Regions from separate parts of the Mesobacillus boroniphilus genome, predicted to be linked through region 3. Evidence: riboswitches for the same ligand, from Rfam matches in the RefSeq annotation. Region 3 holds a riboswitch; each other region holds the start of a gene.

Region 1 (4,271 bases), 390 kb from region 3:
GCCTCCTTATTTTTTTTGCTTGCAAAAAAACCGCCTGCTGCTAAACTGGCTGCTCCAATCCCCCATCCAATAGGACCAGCCAACGCCAGCAGTGCACTTCCTCCAGCCATACCGCCACCGCCAGCTGCTAGAGCACCTCCACCTAACCATGCTAAAGCCGCATTGGTAGCCGCAGCACCCGACAAACCAGAAATCGCGGCACCTGTTGAGGCTGTTCCAAATGTAGTAGCAATCGCCATTGCCGCTGTTGGTGCAAAAGCAGCTGTGGCAACACCAGCCGCTACACCAGCTGCCGAACCACCACCCGCTAGCTTAATCATTTCTTTTTCATCATAAGAAATTTCAGAAAGCGTCTTGAAACTGGCGAGGTTAACGTGAACTTTATCAAAACTCTTTTCGAACTCTTTTGGAGTATTAGCTAACGTGTTAATGTAAGCCTCAACTTTAGCAATAACATCTACTCCGTAATTACGCGTATTATGAAGTTTAATAGCATTATTCTGTAAAGCTTTAGAAGAACTTTCATATTTGTTGAGTGCAGTCTTTAATTTTTCAATCGCTTCTTTTTTTAATGAGCTATTTAACATAGTTGATTTCCCCTTTTAAAATCTTTTGAAATATGGACATTCGGCTGCTTTACTAAAACACAATAAGCTTCCCACTGTGCTTAACGATTTTCACTGCCTCCGCCCCAAATGGACCGGCCGCCTGTATGGGCTGTTTGAGCATGGGTCTCTTCATCCACCAGCTGCAATAGTCCTGGTTCTTCATTATGGTGCCATGTGTATCCCTCAGGAGTTTGCCCGCTTGCAAGGCTTTGGATATCAGATTGAGACAGATTCATTTCATAGGCAAGCTGCGGGTTTTCAACGATTGCCTGGTACAATGTTGCATTCGCTATTCTAAAATGAACATTATCACTTTCAGAATATATTTCTTCAGCTATGATGACATTGAAGGAATCATCAAATACTGGAAAAGTCCCTTCGATCACCTGGCCATTTGGCAGATCCACTGTCTTTTCCACAAAAAGAACACCAGTCTCAGGATGTTCATATCCATTCAAGTGGTCATTCCTGGTTACAAGCTCCTCTGCTTCGGCAACGTCTGCTCCATCTGCGAAGTCCAATATACCGATTGCCAGTCCTGATACGGCTACAACTTTCCCGAGATTTTTCATCCCTTTGATGGCTTGGTCTTTATCTCCGCTTGAGTATCCCTTGTATACAGTGCCAACATTCTGCGCTGTGTATTTTACGGTAGAGCCTATCCCTTTTATTGTCTTAAAGGTAGAATCCTTTAAATCCATCAAGCCCTTTTGCTTATGATATTCATCTTGTTTTATCGCACCATACGCTCCATGAACAGCGCCATCCAGAAACTGCCCGGCGTTCTCAAATGCAACCTCGGATGCTGCTTGAATACCATTTCCAACCTCTTCAATCCATTCCCCAGTGTCCTTCCACTTGCTGCCCACAGCTTTTCCAGCCACCTTGACGGTTCCGCCGATCAAACCACCACCGACAGTTCCGGCACCCTTGCCAATAGTCCGAATAAAACTCATATGTTTTCACTCCACTTTCAGGGGAATATGTAAAATAAAAGCTATCCCTATTAGTAAAAGGATAGCCAAGTAAATATAGAGACTTTCTTTGGCAACCCGACTATCATAATCCATTTAGGATTTTAGACTCGCAGCTTTGCGTCCTTACCTTTCGATAAGTTTGCCTTTATCATTATTTGAATAGGACTTTTATCACATTATAATTCTACTATATTCAACCAATTAAATTTGTCATTTTTTGTCGACGAGAACAATAAAAAAAGAAGCAAAGGGAACGTCCCCATGCTTCTTTTCTCGTGCTTCTTAAGGTGCAATATAATTCTCCCCGTCGTATAGGAGGTAGTCTGTGTAGATGCCCCATCCCCTGGACCTGTATGCTTCTGCGTGTTCCGGTTTGTTGATGGTATGTGTGTAAATGGTGATATTTTTCTCATTTAGTGCGGCTTGCATTTCTTCTGTTAATCGGAATGGCAAGGCTGTTATCGCCGTTACGTTGTTGGCGGCGGACCATTCTGCCAAATCTTTCGGAGTCGGGATGTCTTCATTTGTGTGTTTGTACAACGTATAGATTACTTCGTTAAAGTCATGATAATCCTTTATATAACCAAGCATAGGCTTATCATAAATTTGAGGAATGACACGGTCCAGCAGTTCCGGATCAACCTTTTTTGTCGCCTCTACCAAATATGAGAAGGATTGACGAACTATTTCTTCCTCTTTATCTTTCGTGTCAGTCACAAAGTAAGCATCCGGATACTTCTGCATCAGCTCCAGGATTTGCTCCCATGATGGTGCAGTATACTTACCATGGATCTTCATAGGCATTATTTCATCAAACGGCTTTGGCCCTCCTACTTCAGGAACCTCCTGCCCTAACCATTCATAATGGACCAATTCCCAGTCATGCCGGGCAATTAAACGATTATCGGAAGTCATTTGCAAATCAACCTCAAACACTCTGAAACCCCGGTCATAGTTCGCTGTAAAAGCCTCGATAGAGTTTGTAACCATATGTCCCTCAATAAATCCAAGTCCATGAAGAACCACAGGCTTATCAGCTAAAACTGATTGTTTTTTCTCTTTCTTTTTTGCCGCTGCCTCGCTCGCTAACACATTCTCATTGACTGCATCTTTGCCACAACCAGCCAGAGTAATAGCTGCCAATATGAACAATAAAAGAATAGACCACTTTCCTTGTTTCAATTTCGCTTCTCTCCCGATCATCATAAGTTGTCTTCTATGGAAACTAGTATATCGTTTTTAAACTAATTTGACCACCTTTGTAATTATTTGTCATTTTATGTTGAATACAGTCTAATTTTCTTCTGTCATATAAAAGTCCTAAACACCGGAACACTACTGTAGGAAAAATTCCCTCGGTCCAAATCAATAGAGGTCTTGGTTGGCTACCAGTGAATCGTAGCACAAGAACTGTTTCTAATGATGATTAAACTTGGTGTCTTTGAGGAATTAAATAAGTATATACAGTTTGATTATTTGGAGAAGCGGCTGGTGGAGTATAGGCATAATTTCTCAAAGGGAGAATTTAGCAGGATTAAAAAGACTTGCCCGTTTTGCAGCAATGAGCGGTTCTGAAAGCGATCCACGAGGAATATTATAAAGATGGAATCTATCGTCTACTCTTCAAAATGCAATTAAGTTAGGCATTTTAACACTTATGTACCGAACGGCAAAATAGCTCAAAATCTAGCAATCTATATGATTTCAATCCGTTTCCCTTCCAATGAACAACCTAAGAAAAAATGGACTACTATAATAAACTATTAGGCCTTCTTTCAAAAGACATGAAAAAGGACCTGAAGATCATTAGAGAACAAACATGCCCTAAACCTTTTAGGCTCATCTCAACAGCAAAGCCAATAAAGGATTTTTGTTGGATTACTTTTTTCTCCGCTCATCGTAACAATTTTGAGAAGGTGTACGTCAAATTATTAATCAAGAGAAGCTAGTCAGCAAATCAATGGTAACTGCTATAAATCCAATTCCCTTCTATATCGTTACTTCTAAAAAAATTCATTCTGAAGAATTATATAAAAAGGATTTTAGCAAAAACGACCAGAGATACTTCCGTTAAAGATACTCCTTTGCGGAGGGTCAAGGAACTTTTAATATCAAATTTTATTTGGAGGGTTGTTATGTGAGGTTTAATAAACGAAGAAATAAGAAGATGACCAGGCTTCAAATTATGGGAATCATAGGATTATTGATCATGATAGGAGCCGGCGTTTATTTATACACTATTTATTCATCTGTCTCAAAAGCGGTAGAAACGATGCATCAGCCGATTGATCGCAAGACGACTGATCAGCGTAAGAACATCGCCCATGCAGAAAGCGATGAAGTAAGCGATGAAAACAGGAAGCCCTTTTCCGTATTGTTGCTGGGTGTGGACGCCCGACCTGGTGACAAAGGGCGATCGGATACAATGATTGTCATGACGGTGAATCCTGAACTAAACTCTACTAAAATGGTAAGCATTCCCCGTGATACAAGAACTCGAATTGTGGGAAAAGGATTTGACGACAAGATTAATCATGCCTACGCATTTGGCGGTGCACAGATGTCCATAGATACAGTCGAGGAATTCCTGAACATCCCGATCGACTATTTTGTTCAAGTAAATATGGAAGGCTTTGAAGATATCGTAAACGCTGTAGGCGGAGTTACGGTTGACAATACATTAACT
Region 2 (4,271 bases), 690 kb from region 3:
GCCAATTCATCTACTAAAGCCAGCATGTCTCGTGATTCATCATCCGATCCAGCGCTAACTTTAAGCAGCACATCGCCCTCCATCATTTGAAGATATTGGGCTAATTGTGCTTTTATTTCTGCATCTAATAACATGGGAGTGTACCCCTTAAATCTTTCCTACAAGATCAAGGCTTGGCTTAAGTGTTTCTCCGCCTTCTTTCCACTTAGCAGGGCAAACTTCGCCTGGGTTGTTGCGTACATATTGTGCAGCTTTTAGCTTGCTAACTACCTGGCTAGCATCACGGCCGATTCCACCTGCATTGATTTCAACAGTTTGGATTACGCCGTCTGGATCGATGATGAAAGTTCCGCGGTCTGCAAGGCCAGATTCTTCGTTCAATACATCGAAGTTGCGAGAGATCTTCTGTGAAGGGTCTCCGATCATGATGTACTCAATTTTGCCGATTGCTTCTGAGTGATCATGCCATGCTTTGTGAGTGAAATGTGTATCAGTTGATACAGAGTATACTTCTGCTCCCATTTCTTTTAATGCAGCGTATTCGTTCTGCATGTCTTCAAGCTCAGTAGGGCATACGAATGTGAAGTCTGCTGGGTAGAATACAACTACGCTCCACTTTCCCTTAAGATTTTCTTCAGAAACAGTGATGAACTCTCCGTTATGGAATGCTTGTGCTGTGAATGGTAAAACTTGAGAACCGATTAATGCCATGATTAATTTCCTCCTTAAATGGTTTGAATTATTTTGTGAAATAGTTTTACTGAAGATATTCAGTTAACTATTCAATAAACTATAATAATTCTAATTCAGTAACGATTATTATATAAATCTCATCGAGTGTCAAGCGATAAGACCTCTACTTTACACCATAATAATTATTCCCATAGATTTTCGAATTGATTCAGATGGATAAAGTCATATATTGTACGACTACCGAAAATTACCGCTTTGCCCGTTATTACAATATTAATAAAGAAAGCGGAAATATAGGAACATAAAAAAACCATGAACTAGTGTTGTTATAAGTTCATGGTATATATTCATATTAATTTATTGTAATGGAGTCCCGTTTACATATAAAGTGCTGGTACTGGAGACTAATTCTACTTTAGTAACGATATGGCCTGATTCTCCAGGAAATTCATCACCCAATGCCGGTACTGCTTCTTTAACTGTAACATCTTTAACACCATTTAAAAAGAAACCAGTAAATTGATTAGCTTTTCTGGCGCTAGAATCTAAACTTGCAGCTATTTCTGAAGTTTTTTTATGATCTACTGTGTGAGTCTTCTCACCTTTTTTCCCTTCATTGGTAGTCCATTCAACAGTTACTTCATAAGTTTCAACTGATTCATAGGTAAATAATAGTTTTTCAGCTTCTTTCTGCAATTGAGCATTATTCCATCCCAATGCCAGCTGAACATCGCCCTTACCAACAAACCCTGTTCCTGTTGCTGAGTCATACGTTACTGCTGCAAGTGATGAACTTGCGAAAATACCCATTGCCAATGCTCCTGCAGCTAATCCAACTAACACTTTTTTCATTTTTCTTATCTCCCCTTAGATTAAAAAATAATAACTAAGAGGGCCGGTTACACTAGTAGCTCCATACAGCCAAAGTGTCCAAGTAGAGGCTGTACTTCAAAGCTTCCCACTATCAGATTGGGTATGAGCTATCGATCCCAATCTTTTTTACGATGGAACGTCATAAAGTGGCCACTTCAGTTTTCCACCGCTTATAAATTGATTTTATATTAAACTAAAGTTTAAATACATAATTTTCCTTCGACAATTATTTTATGATAAAAAAAGAGTGCAAACCAATGATTTGCACTCGTATGGGAGGAAAGACAGAAGAATAAATGATAATCCTCTGCTCTAATAAGATTTTATATTAAACAATTGTATAAAAATATTTATTTTGATAGACAAATTTCTGAGGAATCCTAAAGAATTTGTCGAAAATTTAAAATATCTTATAGATGCCGGCTGTAATAAAGTATATTTAGAGATACGCTAATGAGTTCGGAGGGGATACCATTAAGAATTTTTACCAGAAAGCATACTTTCTTTTGTTTCTTCTACCGGCAATTATTTTGACGTTTCTGTATATCAAGATACCGCATGAGCTTGAAGGGAATGTCCTTTTATTTCTATGTATTATGGTCATTTTCGACAGGATCAATCTAAAAGTGTTTTCTGGATTTGGATATTCCTTCTTTCACGTCATAATGTCATTGATTATTTTCGACCGTTTCTCAGTTGTTTACGGATTTATTTACCTTCTGGTAGATAGCTTATTCGCTATCTTTATGCAAAAAAGAGGGAGTTTAAAATCTATAATAGCGTTGTTGTCGATGTACATCATTATTATCATCGTCTGTAATGAGTTTTATAATGAGTATACTGACAAAACCTATTTAGCTCGTTATCTTACATTGACCATGATGCTCTTTTTAAGCACTATTTTAAAATATAGCTATGTCTTACTTGAGACAGGGGCAGTAACAAGCAAATTGTTTTTAGACAGGTTCGGACCTATGATATTCGAGTTAATGCTTATTTTCCCTATCCTTGCATTCTTCGACCATCTGAATGTGAATTTAGTACTGATTTTATTCCTCTCATATTATACTTTTATTGGTTACATGCATAAAAAGTATATGTCGGTTGATGACATGTATATTAAGTCATTGACTAACAGAATTCACAATAAATATGAAATCAGTATTTATTTTATAAACCTGAATGATGTGAAGGGGATTTACCATCATGATCGAAAGGTGATCATCATCGATGAAAAGCTTGATTATCCGGAGCAGCTGCAGACAATTGTTCATGAATTACTTCACTTCCAAACAAATCGATTTCTTAAGTCGCCGAGGATTGCAGTTGAAATCATCATTACATTATTTGAGGCGGTTGTTAGCTGGTATTACATTATTACATACAAGCAGATATCAAAATTAGATTAGGAAGATGGGTGAGTTAAGATGACAACGCCATTAGGCCAGGAATTAAGGAGATTGAGGCGGGAAAGAGACCTGCGTTTAGAAGATGTTGCAAATGAAACGGGCATTACACTGCAGTACTTAAGCATGCTTGAAAAGGGAGCCCGGAAATCGGTTTCTTTTGAAATCATGGCGGATATTTCAAGGTTTTATGGCGTGCCACTCGACTATTTTGCTGCCTTCATAAAAGAAGAGGAATCAAAGCCTCTTTCAGATGTCGAAATCATGCTATGGCAAACGATCAATGAAAAAGTCCGTGATGAAATATATTATAAAAAAGGAAAATCGCTAAAAGATGTTTTTTCAAAAATGCTAAAGTAATAGTTTTAAAAAAGTGGCTGCCCTGGAGGTTAGCCGCTTTTTTTTTGCCAAAAGTGACTAAGTAAAAGAACTTGGAAGCAAAGCAGCGATAACTTTAGTGAATTCCAGCGTCAACTTCTGTATAGTATGAATTAAATGAAATATTCTGAAAAGAGGTGCTTCCCATGAACTCAACAGATAATCTTCTATCTTTTCCATATCCTTTTGGGGACAGGGATGTTTATCGATACTCTAACAATGCATCTCCATTAGATCCGCCGAATCCGATAGAAATAACGGATCAGTATATAGATGAAGTTACTTTGAAAAGAAAACTGCTTACGAATCATCCGGAACGATGCTATTACTCTTCCCCCCATACACTTGATGCGCAGTGGGAAGTGTTATCTTTAATCGTTCATCATCTTGTAGAATCATATCCTGATAAGTTTGAATTGATTAAACAGAATGACCAGTGGGTGTTCTCAAATCTGCTTTTTGGTGAAAAAATCACTTTTACATTTGGTGACCATGAAACATTGGAACTGGATCCCCTTGATTTTATTGGCCGGCATGTCCAAGAGGATTTAATCTTGATGATGCAGCGGGATGGGGACCTGTTTTTAGATGCAGGGCAGCTGTGTTTCCCTGCGAATTGGTCCCTTTACTTTGATGCGGGGATGTCTTTTAAGGAGATACATTCACCGATTCCAGGGTTTGATTCGCTTGATGAAAGGATCCGGCAATTTTTAATGAGAATTGAGGCAGGCAAACCATGGGGCAGGAAAAATTGGTCCCTTATGGCAGGGAACAAGCTGGATACTTCGCTTGAAACCTTTGCTGAATGGGGCCATGCTCGAAAAAAAGTGACGAAAGAAAATGTTGGCGAGCTTGTGCATCTTCGGGTGGAGGTCCAAAAATTATTCCGTCTGCCAAAAAGCAATGGGATTTTATTTACGA
Region 3 (4,271 bases):
ATCGCTTACCGTCACGGTATCTCCTTCGTTTACTTCATCGAGCCGGTTGAACATACTGCCATAGGCTCTGTTTCGATGGGCGGCAATAGCGCTGTTCCCTGGCATCCCTGGAGCCGGCGTTCCTTCCAGGAGCCCAGCCCCTATATCCAAATTTGCATCCGACGCTCCATTTAATATAGGCAGCTTTACGCCAATCTTGTCTATTTCAATTACTCCTACGATGCCATTGGACATTTTCTTTTTTGTTTCGGTTTTAGCTGCTGCTTTTTGCTCCGATTCTTGTTTTTCAGTTTGCGGAACTTCATTCATACTGGTCTCCGCCTTAGTTTTGATACTGAGTACTTCCTCAAGTTCCCTAAGACTCTCAGCAGCGATCTGCTCCCCCTGACTGCTGTCCTCCCAGGTTTCAATCATCTTCTCCTGATTGTAGGCGGTGTAATAATCTTTTGCTGCTGGATAAAAGAAGATCGATAGACCAGCAAGGATCATTAATAGCGATAATACCTTTTTCATGAATTTCACCTCTTATAAAAATAAAAGAGGGGAATCGCTTCCCCTCCAACTCGAGTTTAGTTCTTCAATGGATTCTTGAACCTTAGCATGACCCCTCCTGCGGCGATCAGGAATCCTAGCACATAGAACATCGCCCTGCTGCTTTCACCTGTTTGAGGGAGGACCTCTCCGTTCCATACCTGCTCATTTGTTGTGCCATCAGGTGTATTTCCTGATCCTGAATTATTCTCAGGTCCTGTCGTATCATTTTCCCCGTCTGATTCATTCTCTCCTGTTTCTTCCTCTACCATTTCACCTTCCATTTCCCAGTTCAATTGAAGTGTCAGTACACTATCCACCATTTCCAAGGACTCGATTTGCGAAAGTAGGATTAATTTGGTTTCACCGTTCCTTGTGATTTCAATGCCACGAATCAATTCTAGTTCGATTTCTTCCATCAGAGTAAGGCTGAAAAGAGCATTGACTCTTTCAAATTCAATTCTCTTGCCACTCATCATTCGCAATGTCACTTTTTCAATCTGACGCGGATTCTCGTCTATCATGATTTTAATCATTGTTAGCACGTTCACAGTTTCATCAACTTCCTCTGAATCCTCTGATCCAGCCGGTTCTTCTGCAGGAAGTTCACAACTTTCCAGCCAGTAATTCACTGAACCTTCCGCTTCAACACCCACTCTTATTTCACTTACTGGTACCACAAGTACTTCCCCTGTTGTAAAAATCAATTTGAATGCCGTGACATTATCTTTTATGAACTCACCTTCATCAAAAGTTTTATACAGCGGTGATGAACCTGGATTCGTCATTTCTTCCCACACGCCATTCACCTGAACAAAGGCTGTTTCAACAGGATCGACACATTGATCGATATGCAGGTGAATCTGCGTACTTGTATTTTCATTGGCTGTTACGGTTCCATCCTCAGCTGCTGTCGACTCATTTTCGTCTGCTGAAGCATTAGCTTCTTCTGGAGGATTACTTTCTTCTGAAGCATTACTTTCTTCCAGAGCATTAGTTTCCTCTGAAGCACTTTCTTCCTCCGGAGCATCAATTCCCTCTGCAGTATTGACTTCCTGATTGGCACTGTTTTCAGATTCTTCAGGTTGATTTGTTGTTTCTTGATCCGAGTTACTTTGTGCTTGGTCAGATGTTATTTTAGTGTCTGATCCTTCCTCAACATTTGTTTCATTTTCCGTAGATGCTGCTTTTACCTCACCATTAGACTTTTCCTTCTGGTCTGCAGACTTTGTAGTTTCTGTGTTATTTTTTTGAACCTGCTCTTCTTGGTTACTAGTATTTTCTTCGAATTTTGCTCCTTGCTCATTATTTTCCGCGGCAAATGCACCTGTAACCGGGGATGTAATCATGACCATTAGCATGAATGCAACTAAGGATAAACGCTTTTTAATTTTCAAAATTTCTACTCCTTTTCGAATAAAATTTTACACTAAAAATGACTGAATATTCAGTTATTTCACAAGAGTTCTTGCCTCCTTTTCCTTGTATTCATCCTTTTTTACTAGACAAAACAACAGCGAGAATATCTCTAATTTCATGGCAGCTAGGACAATCTTAGCTAGAAAGCTACAGCCTTAGACTCCTTGCTTTGCGTCCCTGTCTTTCAATCAGGATTGCCTTGAGCATGATTGGTGTTAATGTCAATTTTTATGTAAATTGTTCCTGCTGCTCCATTGTCTTACATTTAGAGACTTACCACAGTTAACCAGCTACTTAAACATATAGTCCTAGAAATGTTATTGGTAAATTTTTCTTCAGTTTCTTTTTTACCCGATAAGGATGATGATTTCAGTAAAAACGGAGTCTTTTCTTACAAAAATCATTAAGATTTTTTACCCATATAAAGACAAAGGACCCAGGGTTAATCCCCTGGATCCTTATTTTACGTTTATAGAGACATACGATAGATTTCCAATACGTCGTCTTTATTCAATTTTGCAAAGTTGCCAAACTCGCCGTTTACCATTGCCTTATCTGCCATTACTTCCAGCTTGCTGTCATCAATGTCATAATCAGCAAGTCGTGATGGTGCACCGATGCTGTTCCAGAATTCACGCAGCTTTTCGATTCCTTCCAAGCCTGCTTCTTCGTCTGTCTTGCCTTCTGGATTCACGCCGAAGACCCTGACAGCCAATTTCTTGAAACGTTCTGGTTTTACCTTAAGGTTATGCTTCATCCAGTTCGGGAACAGGATGGCCAGCCCGCCTCCATGAGGGATATCATACACTGCAGATACCGCGTGCTCAATATTATGAGTTGCCCAATCGCCGCGGTAACCCATGTTAAGGATTCCATTCAATGCCATTGTTCCTGAATAAAGGATGGTAGCACGATATTCGTAGTTCTCCAGGTCCTCAAGCAGCTTTGGAGCTGTTTCCATCACTGTCAAAAGCAAGGATTCGGCCATACGGTCCTGGTATTCAGTGTTCTCTGTCAAATGGAAATAGTGCTCGAATACATGTGACATCATGTCAACAATGCCGTAGATTGTTTGGTCCTTAGGAACTGTAAATGTGTTCACAGGATCTAAAATAGAGAATTTAGGGAAAGTCACCGGGCTTCCCCAGCCATATTTTTCATTCGTTTCCCAATTGGTAATGACAGAGCCGGCATTCATTTCGGAACCTGTAGCCGCCAATGTCAGCACAGTTCCGAACGGAAGTGCTTCTGATGCAAAAGCCTTCTTCGTGACAAGGTCCCAAGCATCGCCATCGTATTTGGCTCCGGCTGCGATTGCCTTCGTGCAGTCAATTACACTGCCACCTCCCACCGCGAGCAATAATTCAATGCCTTCCTCTTTGCAGATTTCCACACCTTTATGAACAGTCGACAGACGAGGGTTCGGTTCAACACCCGAAAGTTCGAATACCTCAGCTCCGATTTCTTTTAAGTAATTCATGACAGAGTCATAAAGCCCATTCCGCTTAATGCTGCCTCCGCCATATACAAGCAGAACCTTCTTGCCATATTGAGGGACTTCATTCTTAAGCTGCTCAAGTTGGCCTTTGCCAAAGATTAGTTTTGTTGGATTATAAAATGTAAAGTTATCCATTTTTTATCACCTTCCTCAAGGCTAATTATGTTCCTTTTTTAAAAGCAATGCAAAAAATACACTTCTTAATGTTCTCCAATGTGCTCCAAAATGTTACAACCTTTTTTAGCAGGGTAGATTTTTAATATAGCGTGGATGAATAATTCATCATCTGCTGAATCACTCTATAAAAGAACAAATTTAGTATAAGGAGGAAACACCCATGAGCGGTATTCAACGTGCAGCACTTGTTCTTACCATTATCGGGGCCATCAACTGGGGCTTAGTAGGGTTCTTCCAATTCGATCTTGTTGCAGCAATTTTCGGCGGACAGGATTCAGCATTGGCTCGAATCATCTATGGCCTGGTTGGTCTTGCTGGTTTAATAAACATCGGTCTTCTATTCGCGCCAAGCGAAAGAGAGGAAAGAGCGGCAGAACCACGGGCTACGCGATAACTAGAAAAGCGAAAGCGCCTTGGTCAGCCCCGACAAGCGCTGGAGGGCCTGACAGTGAAGTCGTTCTTTGACTTCATTGGCAGGACCGAAGCGTCTCGAGGGGCTAGGCGCTGGAGCTGGACATTTCTCGAAGTTGTATTACACTTTCTTATCTCTTTAGAAAAGCGCAAGCGCCTTGGTCAGCTTCGACGGTATTTACATGAAAAACCCCGCCACAAAGGCGGGTTTTCTCATTTTTATGATAATACTTTC

Evidence for each region. Region 3 has a riboswitch for cyclic di-GMP ahead of DYI25_RS16550 (LPXTG cell wall anchor domain-containing protein). Riboswitches for the same ligand answer to the same signal wherever they lie in the genome.
Region 1: linked by a shared signal. The riboswitch ahead of DYI25_RS14795 (HNH endonuclease) and the one ahead of DYI25_RS16550 (LPXTG cell wall anchor domain-containing protein) in region 3 are both predicted to bind cyclic di-GMP.
Region 2: linked by a shared signal. The riboswitch ahead of DYI25_RS13415 (hypothetical protein) and the one ahead of DYI25_RS16550 (LPXTG cell wall anchor domain-containing protein) in region 3 are both predicted to bind cyclic di-GMP.

The regions. Positions count from the first base shown of each region.
Region 1 covers NZ_QTKX01000002.1:364,583-368,853, reverse strand. Annotated here, with positions in the region: gene DYI25_RS14800 (hypothetical protein) at 1-587, opposite strand, end outside; gene DYI25_RS14795 (HNH endonuclease) at 668-1,564, opposite strand; cyclic di-GMP riboswitch class I at 1,652-1,739, opposite strand; gene DYI25_RS14790 (phosphatidylinositol-specific phospholipase C/glycerophosphodiester phosphodiesterase family protein) at 1,868-2,791, opposite strand; gene DYI25_RS14785 (LytR family transcriptional regulator) at 3,723-4,271, shown strand, end outside.
Region 2 covers NZ_QTKX01000002.1:65,835-70,105, forward strand. Annotated here, with positions in the region: gene ahpF (alkyl hydroperoxide reductase subunit F) at 1-134, opposite strand, end outside; gene ahpC (alkyl hydroperoxide reductase subunit C) at 148-711, opposite strand; gene DYI25_RS13415 (hypothetical protein) at 1,051-1,545, opposite strand; cyclic di-GMP riboswitch class II at 1,580-1,661, opposite strand; gene DYI25_RS13420 (ImmA/IrrE family metallo-endopeptidase) at 2,358-2,975, shown strand; gene DYI25_RS13425 (helix-turn-helix domain-containing protein) at 2,994-3,332, shown strand; gene DYI25_RS13430 (heme-dependent oxidative N-demethylase family protein) at 3,497-4,271, shown strand, end outside.
Region 3 covers NZ_QTKX01000002.1:751,415-755,685, reverse strand. Annotated here, with positions in the region: gene DYI25_RS16555 (class D sortase) at 1-513, opposite strand, end outside; gene DYI25_RS16550 (LPXTG cell wall anchor domain-containing protein) at 570-1,928, opposite strand; cyclic di-GMP riboswitch class I at 2,067-2,159, opposite strand; gene DYI25_RS16545 (iron-containing alcohol dehydrogenase) at 2,420-3,583, opposite strand; gene DYI25_RS16540 (DUF378 domain-containing protein) at 3,786-4,019, shown strand; gene DYI25_RS16535 (ornithine--oxo-acid transaminase) at 4,256-4,271, opposite strand, start outside.